One region of the Bacillus sp. MN7755 genome, then DNA from elsewhere that is predicted to be linked to it. Evidence: riboswitches for the same ligand, from Rfam matches in the RefSeq annotation. Region 1 holds a riboswitch; the other holds the start of a gene.
What was found. Region 1 has a riboswitch for preQ1 ahead of ACYVEC_RS10285 (QueT transporter family protein). Riboswitches for the same ligand answer to the same signal wherever they lie in the genome.

Region 2: it holds a riboswitch for preQ1, as region 1 does, so the genes downstream of both, queC (7-cyano-7-deazaguanine synthase QueC) here and ACYVEC_RS10285 (QueT transporter family protein) in region 1, are expected to answer to the same signal.

Annotation. Positions count from the first base shown of each region.
Region 1 covers NZ_BTRL01000008.1:617,338-623,094, forward strand. The annotation lists gene ACYVEC_RS10270 (DMT family transporter) at 1-407, opposite strand, end outside; gene ACYVEC_RS10275 (reverse transcriptase-like protein) at 421-807, opposite strand; gene ACYVEC_RS10280 (aldose 1-epimerase family protein) at 877-1,749, opposite strand; PreQ1 riboswitch class I at 1,882-1,926, shown strand; gene ACYVEC_RS10285 (QueT transporter family protein) at 1,933-2,418, shown strand; gene ACYVEC_RS10290 (ribonuclease H family protein) at 2,570-3,229, shown strand; gene ACYVEC_RS10295 (zinc-finger domain-containing protein) at 3,242-3,418, shown strand; gene ACYVEC_RS10300 (DUF2564 family protein) at 3,453-3,701, opposite strand; gene cspB (cold shock-like protein CspB) at 3,821-4,018, opposite strand; gene ACYVEC_RS10310 (YqcI/YcgG family protein) at 4,280-5,008, shown strand; gene ACYVEC_RS10315 (LysE family transporter) at 5,147-5,757, shown strand, end outside.
Region 2 covers NZ_BTRL01000008.1:374,593-380,349, forward strand. The annotation lists gene ACYVEC_RS08975 (DinB family protein) at 1-44, shown strand, start outside; gene ACYVEC_RS08980 (DUF6254 family protein) at 145-261, shown strand; gene kinB (sporulation sensor histidine kinase KinB) at 273-1,481, opposite strand; PreQ1 riboswitch class I at 1,689-1,732, shown strand; gene queC (7-cyano-7-deazaguanine synthase QueC) at 1,826-2,488, shown strand; gene queD (6-carboxytetrahydropterin synthase QueD) at 2,488-2,979, shown strand; gene queE (7-carboxy-7-deazaguanine synthase QueE) at 2,972-3,688, shown strand; gene queF (preQ(1) synthase) at 3,707-4,204, shown strand; gene ACYVEC_RS09010 (YkvS family protein) at 4,260-4,445, opposite strand; gene ACYVEC_RS09015 (hypothetical protein) at 4,680-4,862, shown strand; gene ACYVEC_RS09020 (hypothetical protein) at 4,951-5,553, shown strand; gene ACYVEC_RS09025 (GNAT family N-acetyltransferase) at 5,588-5,757, opposite strand, start outside.

The DNA.
Region 1 (5,757 bases):
AAACCTGCTGTTGCTACAGCAATGCCCATTACGATAAAAATGGTAGCTTTTTGTTTTAAAAAGATAAAAGACAAAATTGGTACCATAACGATACTAAGCCCTGTTAAGAAACCTGCTTTTGAAGAAGTTGTATAAAGTAAGCCGAATGTTTGTAATACATAGCCAACGCATAAAAAGAATCCAACGATTAATCCCGCGAGACTACTCTGTTTTATATCGTGTTTTGAAGCTTTTTTTGAGAAAATCATTTGAACGAATAATAAAATAATTCCGGCGAATAAAAAGCGAATACCATTAAAAGTAAATGGGCCAACGAAAGACATAGCATTTTGAACGACGACAAATGTAGCTCCCCAAATAAAAGAGACAAATAATAAAGCAAGAGGAGCAATCCAATCTTTTTTCACACTCATACCCCCGTTAATTTTGTAAGATAGCTTTTCTAGCTAATTCATCAGCGACTTTATTTTGACTACTTGGAATCCACTTAATAAAAAAGAGATCGAAACTTTTTATGTACTGCAGTGCTTCCTCTAATAGTGGTGCAAACATTTTATTTTTTGCGTATTCTTTTTCAACAGCTCGCTCGACAAGTTGCGAATCTGTACGAAAAGAGACAATGTTATAATTATGCTCCGTGCAATATTTTAATGCCGCAAGTAAAGCGTGGTATTCTGCTTCATGATTGGACATTGTCCCGAGGGGTAATGATAATTGTACAGCTGGTTGAACTCCTTTAATAAATACTCCTGCACCAGAAGGACCAGGATTTCCTTTTGATGCACCATCAATATATACTTCAATCAAAATGAGAAACCTCCAAATTATAAGATGATCCCCTACTTATATATTTCTTTGAAGTAGGGGATAGAGTAATTAGCCAATTGTAATGCTATAACGACATGTAAATGTTTCATTCGCTTGCAAAGATTGAACTCCTTTTTTTTCCTTGAAATCTTTTGCTGGATTTACTTCATCAGCAATACCGTACCAAGGTTCGATACATAGGAAAGGTGCATTCTCGCCTGGTGTCCATACGCCGACAAATGGGAATCCGTCAAATTCTACTTTTACAAATTTATTATGTTTATGAGAACGAATAGAGATTTCATCCGTATTCATATTTTCAAAAATAAGCGCATCATTTTTAAATAAATCGTATGTAAGTGGTAATTCATTCGTATTTTCAGCGATTAATTGCTTTTTACTTGAAAGGTAAGGTCCTTCTAATACACTTGTTTCTAAGCGTTCAGAACCATTAAATGATAAATGATAATCTGTAAATGATTCGCCCTCTAATAACGGGAAGTTGAAACCAGGATGTGCTCCGATTGAGAAGAACATTTCTTTTGAAGTGGGATTATTCACTTCATATGTTACATGAACGATTTGTCCCTCTAGTTCATAAGACACGAGTAATTCAAATTCGTATGGGTATTTTTTTAATGTTTCTTCATTACTAGTAACGATATAAGTGATTTTCGTTTCACTTTGTTCTTTTACAGAGAATGTAAGATCACGAGCGAAGCCGTGTTGTGTTAAAGAATAAGGTTTACCATCTACGTAGTATGTATTATCTACTAATCGGCCGACAATTGGGAATAAAATTGGTGCACGGCGTCCCCAATAAGTAGAATCACCTTGCCATAAGTATTCTGTATTGTCTGCTTTTAAGCGAACGCTTTGTAATTCTGCACCTTTGTCAGAGATGGTAACGATCACGTTTTCATTTTGAATTGTTGCAGTCATGAAGTAAAACCTCCTAAATCTTTCATATATTTCATTATACGTTGTCTAAAAGAAAAAAGGTAGTTCATGATAGGAATCTATTGACGAAAGGGGGGCTACCGCGTAAAATATAATCTTGTTGCTTAAAAAACGAATAACGTGGTTCGAAACCATCCCACGTAAAAAAACTAAGGAGATTTTGTCATGAATATTAGAACATTAGTCGGTAATGGTATTTTAGCGGCATTATATATTGCTGTTTCTATGCTTATTCAGCCATTTGGCTTTACGAGTGTACAGTTTCGTATTTCAGAGATGTTTAATCATCTCGTTGTATTTAATAAGAAAGCAATTTACGGAATTGTATTAGGTGTATTTTTAACGAATCTCTTTTTCTCACCTATGATCGCTTACGATTTAGTATTTGGAGTAGGGCAATCTATTCTTGCACTAGTTGCAACCATTATTTCTATGCGATTCATTAAAGGTGTTTGGGCTCGTATGATTTTTAATACAGTTATCTTTACAATTACAATGTTTATGATTGCAATTGAACTTCATCTTGCATTTGATTTACCATTTATGTTGACTTGGTTAACATGTGCAGCCGGTGAATTTGTTGTAATGGCCATTGGTATGCCTGTAATGTACTGGATTAATAAGCGAGTACAATTTGAAAGATTTATGTAATAGATGAAAGAGCTATTCCTAAAGGGATAGCTCTTTTTGCATGTGATAATATTGAATATAATTCAGAGACTCTTGATAAAATATAATAAAATAAAGTGAGGCTTTCATTAGCTGGATACATATAAGAAGTCTTACATAAGGGGAATCTAGTATGAAATATAAAATTCATTGGTTGTATAAAACAAAGCGCGGTTTGCAGACGGAATTAACGACAGATTATATGAACATAGAAGATGTACTGCAATTTGCAGAGGATTTCGAGAAAACAGGAAGAGTAAAAGAATTATTATTTTACGATGAAATGGATGCAGAATGGTCATTAAAAGAGATGAAAAAACTGAGTAAGCAAGTGGAGGATGAGCCCCAAGAAATACTCGTTTATTTTGATGGTGGTTATGATGTGCAGACGAAAGAAGCTGGAGTAGGTATATGTGTGTACTATAAAAAAGGAAATAAAAACTACCGAATTCGCCGCAACGCATATATAGAAGGTATATATGATAATAATGAAGCCGAATATGCGTCATTATTATACGGTATGAATATACTCGAGGAATTAGGGATTAAGTATGAAGCAGTTACACTTCGCGGGGATTCTCAAGTGGTATTGCAACAATTGGCTGGAGAATGGCCTTGCTATGATGAGCATTTAAATCATTATTTAGACCAAATTGAACAAAAAGCGAAGCAAATGAAATTAAAACTTGTATGCGAGCCAATATCTAGAAAACAAAATAAAGAAGCACATCAATTAGCAACGCAAGCATTAGAAGGAACAGTCATTGATAGTCATAAAGAAATAACCGAATAGAGAGGTGCAACCGTGGATAAAAAGCAACTCATTACAGAGGTAAATGACTTATTAGAAACGTATTGTGAAGGGTGTTTTTTGCGAGAACATAATCGAAAGACAAATAGTAAATATTATGCTCATTCATTTTGTATTAGGCAATGTACAGTTGGAGAAACATTGAAAAAGTATGGGGAACAGTTGTCATGAAAAAACATCCAGAGAACATTCTCTGGATGTTTTTTTAGTGCTTTGCTTCGTTTAATTGCTGCTCGCATTTGCTTAATTTTTTTTCCTCATTCATTAGAAACGGCTCATCTAAATCTACTGCAACAGATTTCATAATTTCAAGCTGAGAGCGAGCTGCTTCTACAGCAGTTGTGGCATGCTCTAAAGTGTCTGGATCCATTGAAATTGTTGCTGAACCCACCATCTTTTGTGCCGTTTCTACACGGAATTTCACTTCTTCAAAATCATTTACTTCTGATCCCATTTTTACTGCCTCCTTTGTATATTGCGCATTTCACATAGTTTTTGCTCTGTAAAACGGAAATATACAAAGGAATAACAAAGGAGGTTACCAAGTAAGGTAACCTCCTTTCATATGTTGGATTAAAGTTTTACTACGTTAGCAGCTTGAGGTCCACGGTTTCCTTCAGTGATATCGAAAGATACTTCTTGACCTTCTTCTAAAGCTTTGTAGCCGTCTCCTTGAATAGCAGAGAAATGTACGAATACATCGTCAGCGCCTTCAATTTCGATAAATCCAAAACCTTTTTCGTTGTTAAACCATTTTACTTTTCCTTGCATGTTACAATTCCTCCTAAAAACATTTGCTTTTTTCATTTAGTGAAATCCATTTGAAAAGATAAGATAAACTAAAAATGCTATAATCTTGAATATTCTGCTAAATGATTAATTTAAATATACACGAATTGGGAGAATTTAGTCAAGTAAGCGATTTTATTTTTTTGTATTTTTAAATAATTTTCAACCGAATTTTAAATAGGTATAGGACAGGCCGAGTATGTAATAGCCTTAATTGAATGCTATACATAATGAGGTGAAAGAATGAATGAGTCTTATTTATTAGATAATGACGGAATGAGAATGAGAACGGATATACCGAATTGGGTTGCGAAAGAATTTGAAAATTTTTCAAACATCGTATTAGAACCAACTTTTCCATGTTTTTTTGGTTTAACTGCTTTGAAAAAGAATGAACTTCGTTATTCCTTTCTCTCTCATAATGATTGGAGTCATTTGCCGCATACAATGTTATCTTTTTTAGAGTTAATGAAAGAACGCCCAATTGTAAGAAGAGGCTTTTTTCTTTTTGTGGAACCGGAATGTGAGGAACAATCAATCGAATATTATCGTGATTACTTTTGGAAAGTACTACAATATTTACATGAAAACGATAATCAAACATGGCCGAAGCAAATTCCTGAAGACCCAGATCATTACTTATGGGAATTTTCATTTGGCGGGGAACCGATATTCGCATTTGGAAATGCGCCAGCTTATAAACAACGAAAAACTAGGCATTTAGGAAATTCTCTTGTTATTGGGTTTCAGCCACGTACCATTTTTGATGGATTAGAAGGCGACCGTCCTAAAGGAGCATATTCAAGACAAACGGTCCGAGATCGAGTTGAAAAGTGGGATCAGCTGCCGAAACATCCTAACATTAGTCATTATGGTGATCACGAACATCGGGAATGGAAACAATACTTTATAGGAGACGATGTAGAGCCGATAAAAGGAAAATGTCCTTTTCTTCATAAGATAGAAAAGTAAGAGCCATCATCTGAATGGCTCTTTTGCATATTTTGGATAAAAAAGGGTATTTTAGTAGTGAATATTTTGATGAAAGCTAGTCTATTTTTAATCATTACATCATTACTTAATAGTAAAGGAAGTAGAAAGGATAGAACGATGTTTGGAGCGATTATACAACAAATTGTATTAGGTATTTCATTAGCGGCGCCAGTCGGTCCGATTAATATTGAAATGTTAAAACGAGGAATTGAACGAGGTTTTTGGCATGCCTGGATTGTTGGAATTGGTGGCATGACTGCAGACATTTTGTTTATGCTTCTCATCTACTTCGGTTTATCTTCTGTGTTTATGTATACATATGTACAAGCTTTTATGTATTGCATAGGGTTTTTCTTATTATTTTATTTAGGATTTCAAAGTGTAAAACAAGGAATTTCTCACTCGAATATGGAATATAAAAAGGAAGAGGTAGGTGGCCTTAAACAATCGTTTATGGCAGGTTTTTTAATTGCGATATCCAATCCATTAAATCTTGTTTTTTGGTTTGGTATATACGGAAGTACACTTAGCTCATTGCTTACGAAGGTAACGAAACAAGAAGCCTTTTTGTACAGTCTTTGTATTATCGTTGGTATTATTTTGTGGAATTTAAATATTGCTTTTTCTGTCCATTTTGGCAGAACTTTATTAAAGCAAAAAGCACTCGGCTATATAACAGCCGGAGCAGGTATTATTTTAGTAGGATATTCTATCCATTTTGCATACAA
Region 2 (5,757 bases), 240 kb from region 1:
TTACGCAGTTAAAAGAGGCGAAACACGCAATTTTACAAAGATAATTAGGAAGAAGTGGGAGACCACTTCTTTTTTGATATGTGCATAGTTTTCTTTCTTATTTTGGAATACTAGATGGAGAAAGGAAAGAAGGAGTTGAAAAGTATGTCCAAGAAAAAGAAAGAAGAAGAGCGCGCTTGGAAAGCACGTAAAGAAAATCAAAAACCACATGGAAAAGTGAAAGCTTTTGCTGAATTAGTTGAAGGAACAGAAAAAACGTGATGATTATTTCATCACGTTTTTTGTATGAGTGGAAAAGTTAATAAGAAGGTTGTACCGATTCCTTTTTCACTTATAATATCAATTTTTCCATTCATAGCTTGAACAACACTGAATACGACCATCATTCCAAGTCCAGTCCCTTTTTCTTTTGTTGAGTAGAAAGGAGAGCCAAGACGCTTCACTTGTTCGGTATCCATACCGACTCCTGTATCTTTTATATATAACTGAATATGTTTATGATCAGGAACTAATGTGAAATAAAGATCACCGCCTTTTGGCATGGCCTCAATGCAGTTTTTTAAAATATTTAACAAGCATTGATTTAGTTTTTGTTTTTCTCCCGCGATAAAAAAAGAAGTGCTTTGCTTTATATAATGTGTACGCACATTTGCTAAATTAGCAAGCGGTGTAATTAACGATAATGCATGTAGTAGTTCTTCTTCTAACTGTAATCTTTGTTCTTTTTCAATACTTGGTTTTGCAAAGGTTAAATAATCTGTAAGAACGTGGTTTGCTTGTTCGATTCCGTTGATGGCTATGTCAATATATAATTTTCGCTCCTGCTCAGTACATGTATCTGATTGTAAAAGTTGCAAAAATCCTTTCGTTGAAGTTAATGGATTGCGAATTTCATGAGAGATAGACGCTGCCATTTCACCAATTAAATGAAATTTTTCAGCATTCATAAGTTCGTTTTGGAGACGCACTTGAGTTTGTAATATGTGTAGTAAATATAAAATAAGGATCGTACCAAGTATCGTACATAACTCATACACAATAATATGTGGTATATAATCAGCCTTGTTTGTAACCTTTGAAAGGAAGAAAGGTATCCAACTAAATCCGTATGTGAGACTGTAGATAATAGCAAGTATTATTTTTATACGATTAGAAGTTCGATTGAAAAATTTGTATGTAAATAATAGGACAATAAATAGAAGGATAGAACCGATAATCGATGGGAAAACACCTATTCCTCCTAATAAGAAGCGGTATATATTTAATACAACTAATATAGATCCACCAGCAATAGGACCTCCGGTTAATGTACCGACAATTAATACGATATGACGCATATCAAATTGAAATCCATAATTTGTTTTTGCTGCGAAAGTGATACATAGTATAGTAACGAGGCAACATAATACAATAAATATTGCTGAATTTAATTTAGGAGAACGTTTCCCTTTTTGATTCCAAAATAAATGGTATACGAGCATTGTAACAAGGATGAATAATATATTTAAAAAGAGATAAATAATAAAGGGTTTCAGTGGGATGCCTCCTCTCTTCTCACATTAAATTAATCATACTATAAAATGAAAGAAATGAAATGAGAAATAGCGGAAAAATCAGAAATTTTTTCTGGTAGTATACAATATGTTACAATAACCTTTGTCAATGAAAGAAGGAATTCCGTGCAATGCACGGGAGAGGTTCGCGAACTCCCTCTATAAAAAACTATGGAAACAACAATATCTTTAGGTATTGTTTTGTTTTTTTATTGTGACAGTTCAAGAACGTTCTTTCTTCTTATTCGTAGTAGAGAAGGAGAATGAGTGAAATGAAAAAAGAAAAGGCAGTTGTTGTTTTTAGTGGAGGACAAGATAGTACGACATGTTTATTTTGGGCAATAGAGCAGTTTGCAGAAGTAGAGGCTGTAACGTTTAATTACAATCAACGTCATAAGCTAGAAATTGATTGTGCAGCGGAAATTGCAAAAGAGCTAGGAATTAAACATACGGTACTAGATATGAGTCTATTAAATCAACTTGCTCCAAATGCGTTAACGAGAACCGATATGGAGATTACACATGAAGAAGGTAAATTGCCATCGACGTTTGTAGATGGACGAAATTTACTATTCTTATCATTTGCTGCTGTATTAGCAAAACAAGTTGGAGCACGTCATATTGTAACGGGTGTATGTGAAACTGATTTTAGTGGTTATCCAGATTGCCGTGACGTGTTTGTGAAATCGTTAAACGTTACTTTAAATTTATCCATGGATTATCCGTTTGTGATTCATACACCACTTATGTGGATTGATAAAGCGGAAACATGGAAATTATCAGATGAACTTGGAGCATTCGAGTTTGTTCGAGAAAAAACATTAACATGTTATAACGGAATCATTGGTGATGGTTGCGGTGAATGTCCAGCATGTCAACTTCGTAAAGCAGGATTAGATACGTACCTACAAGAACGCGAAGGAGCGAGTAACTAATGGATAATTTCTTTGGATTTCGCATTGTAGAAAATTTGCAAAAAATGGACGAGGATATTCAGCGTAAACAGCTCAAATATCATAATAAAAGAGTAATGGTCAGCAAGGAATTTACATTTGATGCAGCACACCATTTACACTGTTATGAAGGAAAATGTAAAAACTTACATGGTCACACATATAAAGTTGTATTTGGGATTAGTGGATATGTAAATGAGATAGGTCTTGCGATTGACTTTGGAGATATAAAAGAAATTTGGAAGAATGAAATAGAAATTTATTTAGACCATCGTTATTTAAACGAAACGTTACCAGCGATGAATACGACTGCTGAAAACATGGTCGTTTGGATTTACGAAAAGATGGCAGAAGCATTATTAAAAGATAATCGTGCGAACGAATATAAAGGAGCTCGTGTTGAATTTGTTCGTCTTTTCGAGACGCCAACTAGTTATGCGGAAGTAAGACGGGAGTGGATGCTCGATGAGTAAAATCCCTGTCTTAGAAATATTTGGTCCAACTATTCAAGGTGAAGGAATGGTTGTAGGACAAAAGACGATGTTTATTCGTACAGCTGGTTGTGATTATAGCTGCGCTTGGTGTGATTCTGCTTTTACGTGGGATGGATCGGCTAAAGATCATATTAGACAGATGACAGCAGAAGACGTTTGGAATGAGCTTGTAGAAATTGGTGGCGAAAATTTTTCTCATGTTACGATTTCAGGTGGAAATCCAGCATTGCTGAAAAATATTGAGTTTCTTCTTTCTATATTAAAAGAGAATGGAATGCGAACAGCAATCGAAACGCAAGGGAGTAAATGGCAAGATTGGTTACTTCAAATTGATGAGATAACGATTTCTCCAAAGCCACCAAGTTCGAAGATGAATACTGATTTTCAGAAGTTAGATGCTGTTATTCAGAAACTAGCAGGAAAAGATATTAGTTTAAAGGTAGTAGTATTTGACGATTATGACTTCGAGTATGCAGTTAAGATGCACGAACGTTATCCAGATGTACCATTTTTCTTACAAGTAGGGAATGATGATACAAAAACAGTGGATGATGCGATGCTGATTAAGAAATTATTAGATAAGTATGAGTGGCTGATTGATAAAGCTGTAAATTGTAAAGAGATGAATAATGCAAAAGTATTGCCGCAGCTTCATGCCTTAGTATGGGGAAATAAACGCGGAGTATAATGAGAAGGGATGTTTAAAATGGCAGGAAGATTAGATGAAGATTTAAAAGATGTAACATTATTAGGAAATCAAAATACAAAATATTTATTTGAATATAGCCCAGAAATTTTAGAGGTATTTGATAATAATCATCCAAACCGTGATTATTTTGTGAAATTTAATTGTCCTGAATTTACAAGTTTATGTCCGAAAACAGGCCAACCAGACTTTGCAACAATTTATATTAGCTACATTCCAGAACAAAGAATGGTAGAGAGTAAATCTTTAAAGCTATATTTATTTAGTTTCCGCAATCACGGTGACTTCCACGAAGATTGCATGAACGTTATTATGAATGATTTAATTAAATTAATGGATCCGCGTTACATTGAGGTATGGGGGAAATTCACACCACGTGGAGGGATTTCAATTGATCCTTACTGCAACTATGGTCGCCCGGGAACGAAGTATGAGCAAATGGCAGACTACCGCATGATGAACCATGATCTATATCCAGAAACAATTGATAATCGTTAATATATAATAGAAAGAAAGGATCTGTATGTTATACAGATCCTTTCTTTCTATTATATTATGCATTTTGATTAATGACAGTATAGTTTTTATGACTTACAACTGTAAGAGGTTCCATATCTAGTTCTCTAAAATTTTCCATAATTGTTATATCTACAATAACGGAGTTTTGATTTACTTTTTGAACACGGCCTTGCATTCCACCTTTAAATTCGATGATATCTCCAGTTTCTGCGATCTGCATAAGCAACTCTCCTTGTTACAGTTTTCCCAAAAAAAGAATAAATTTGGGTTTTTTATTTCCTCCTATTTTGAACCATATTTCCTACTTTGTAAATGTTTCCAAAGTAAAAATTCGAAAAATATTCACTTTTTGTAAGAAAATATACGAAAAACCCATGTTATTAGGAGAAATAATGGTAGAAATGCATGTATCTTTATATAGGGGTATAATAAAGGTATAAGATAACCTGCTAAAGTGGGAGAAATTAGAGGCGGTAAAATGATGTTTGAATTTGTGGGGAGTGCTATAGCTTTAACTTTGTTTTTATTTTCTTATATACATTTAAAAAAGATTCGTCATCATGAAACGACTACATATTTTGATGGGATGGATGGTATACATGCTTCAATCACACATGAGAGTGGCGGGGATATGTAAAGGTGTATAACTTTCTTTTTTTGCGTGGTATGATATATAAAAATAGTACATAATAGAGTTCGTAAGTGATGAATGGAGAGTGGAAAGAATGAAGATTTCTTTTATTCGTCATGGTCGCTTAGATCGTACTATAGAACCAATGACGGTTACATTCTTTCATGAATGGATGAAAGGATATGACTTACATACTATAACAGAGAAAGCACCTATACCATTGGAAACAAGGGAAGCGGTTGAAGCAGCAAAATTGATTTTAACGAGTGATCAAAGGTGTGCAGTACAGTCAGCAGCTGAATTAGTGGATTCTTTATCTTTTATGCAAAATGCTCTTTTTAGGGAAGCTGAAGTTCCGACGAGTTTTTATGCTCCAAAATGGTTAAAATGTAAACCTAACGTATGGATGTTTATCGGACGAACAGTATGGATACTTGGTTACCATAAAGATGTTGAGTCTTATAAGGAAGTAAGGGAGAGGGCAAAGCAAGCGGCTTACTTATTACACCGTTACGCTCTCGTACATGGAAGTATTGCTCTTGTAGGTCATAATTATGTGAATGTAATGATTGGTACGGAACTGAGAGCAATGGGATGGTCTGGTACGCCTATTTTGCATAGAGAGCCATGGGGATGTACAACATATACGTTTCATGAGGCGATGAATGGAAATATATTAAATACGAATTTAACATAAAAGCACACGATGTATATACATCGTGTGCTTTTTTTTAAGATATAGAAATTTGGATGTTCAATGGTTTTACAAGGTGTGCATAAGGTTCGCCTACAAGCATAACGATTTGATCTTTTTTATAACCTAGTTTTTCGTATAGTGAATAGGCACGTTTGTTTTCTAAATTAACAAGTAATGCGATTTTTTCATGTTCCTTTTCAGTTG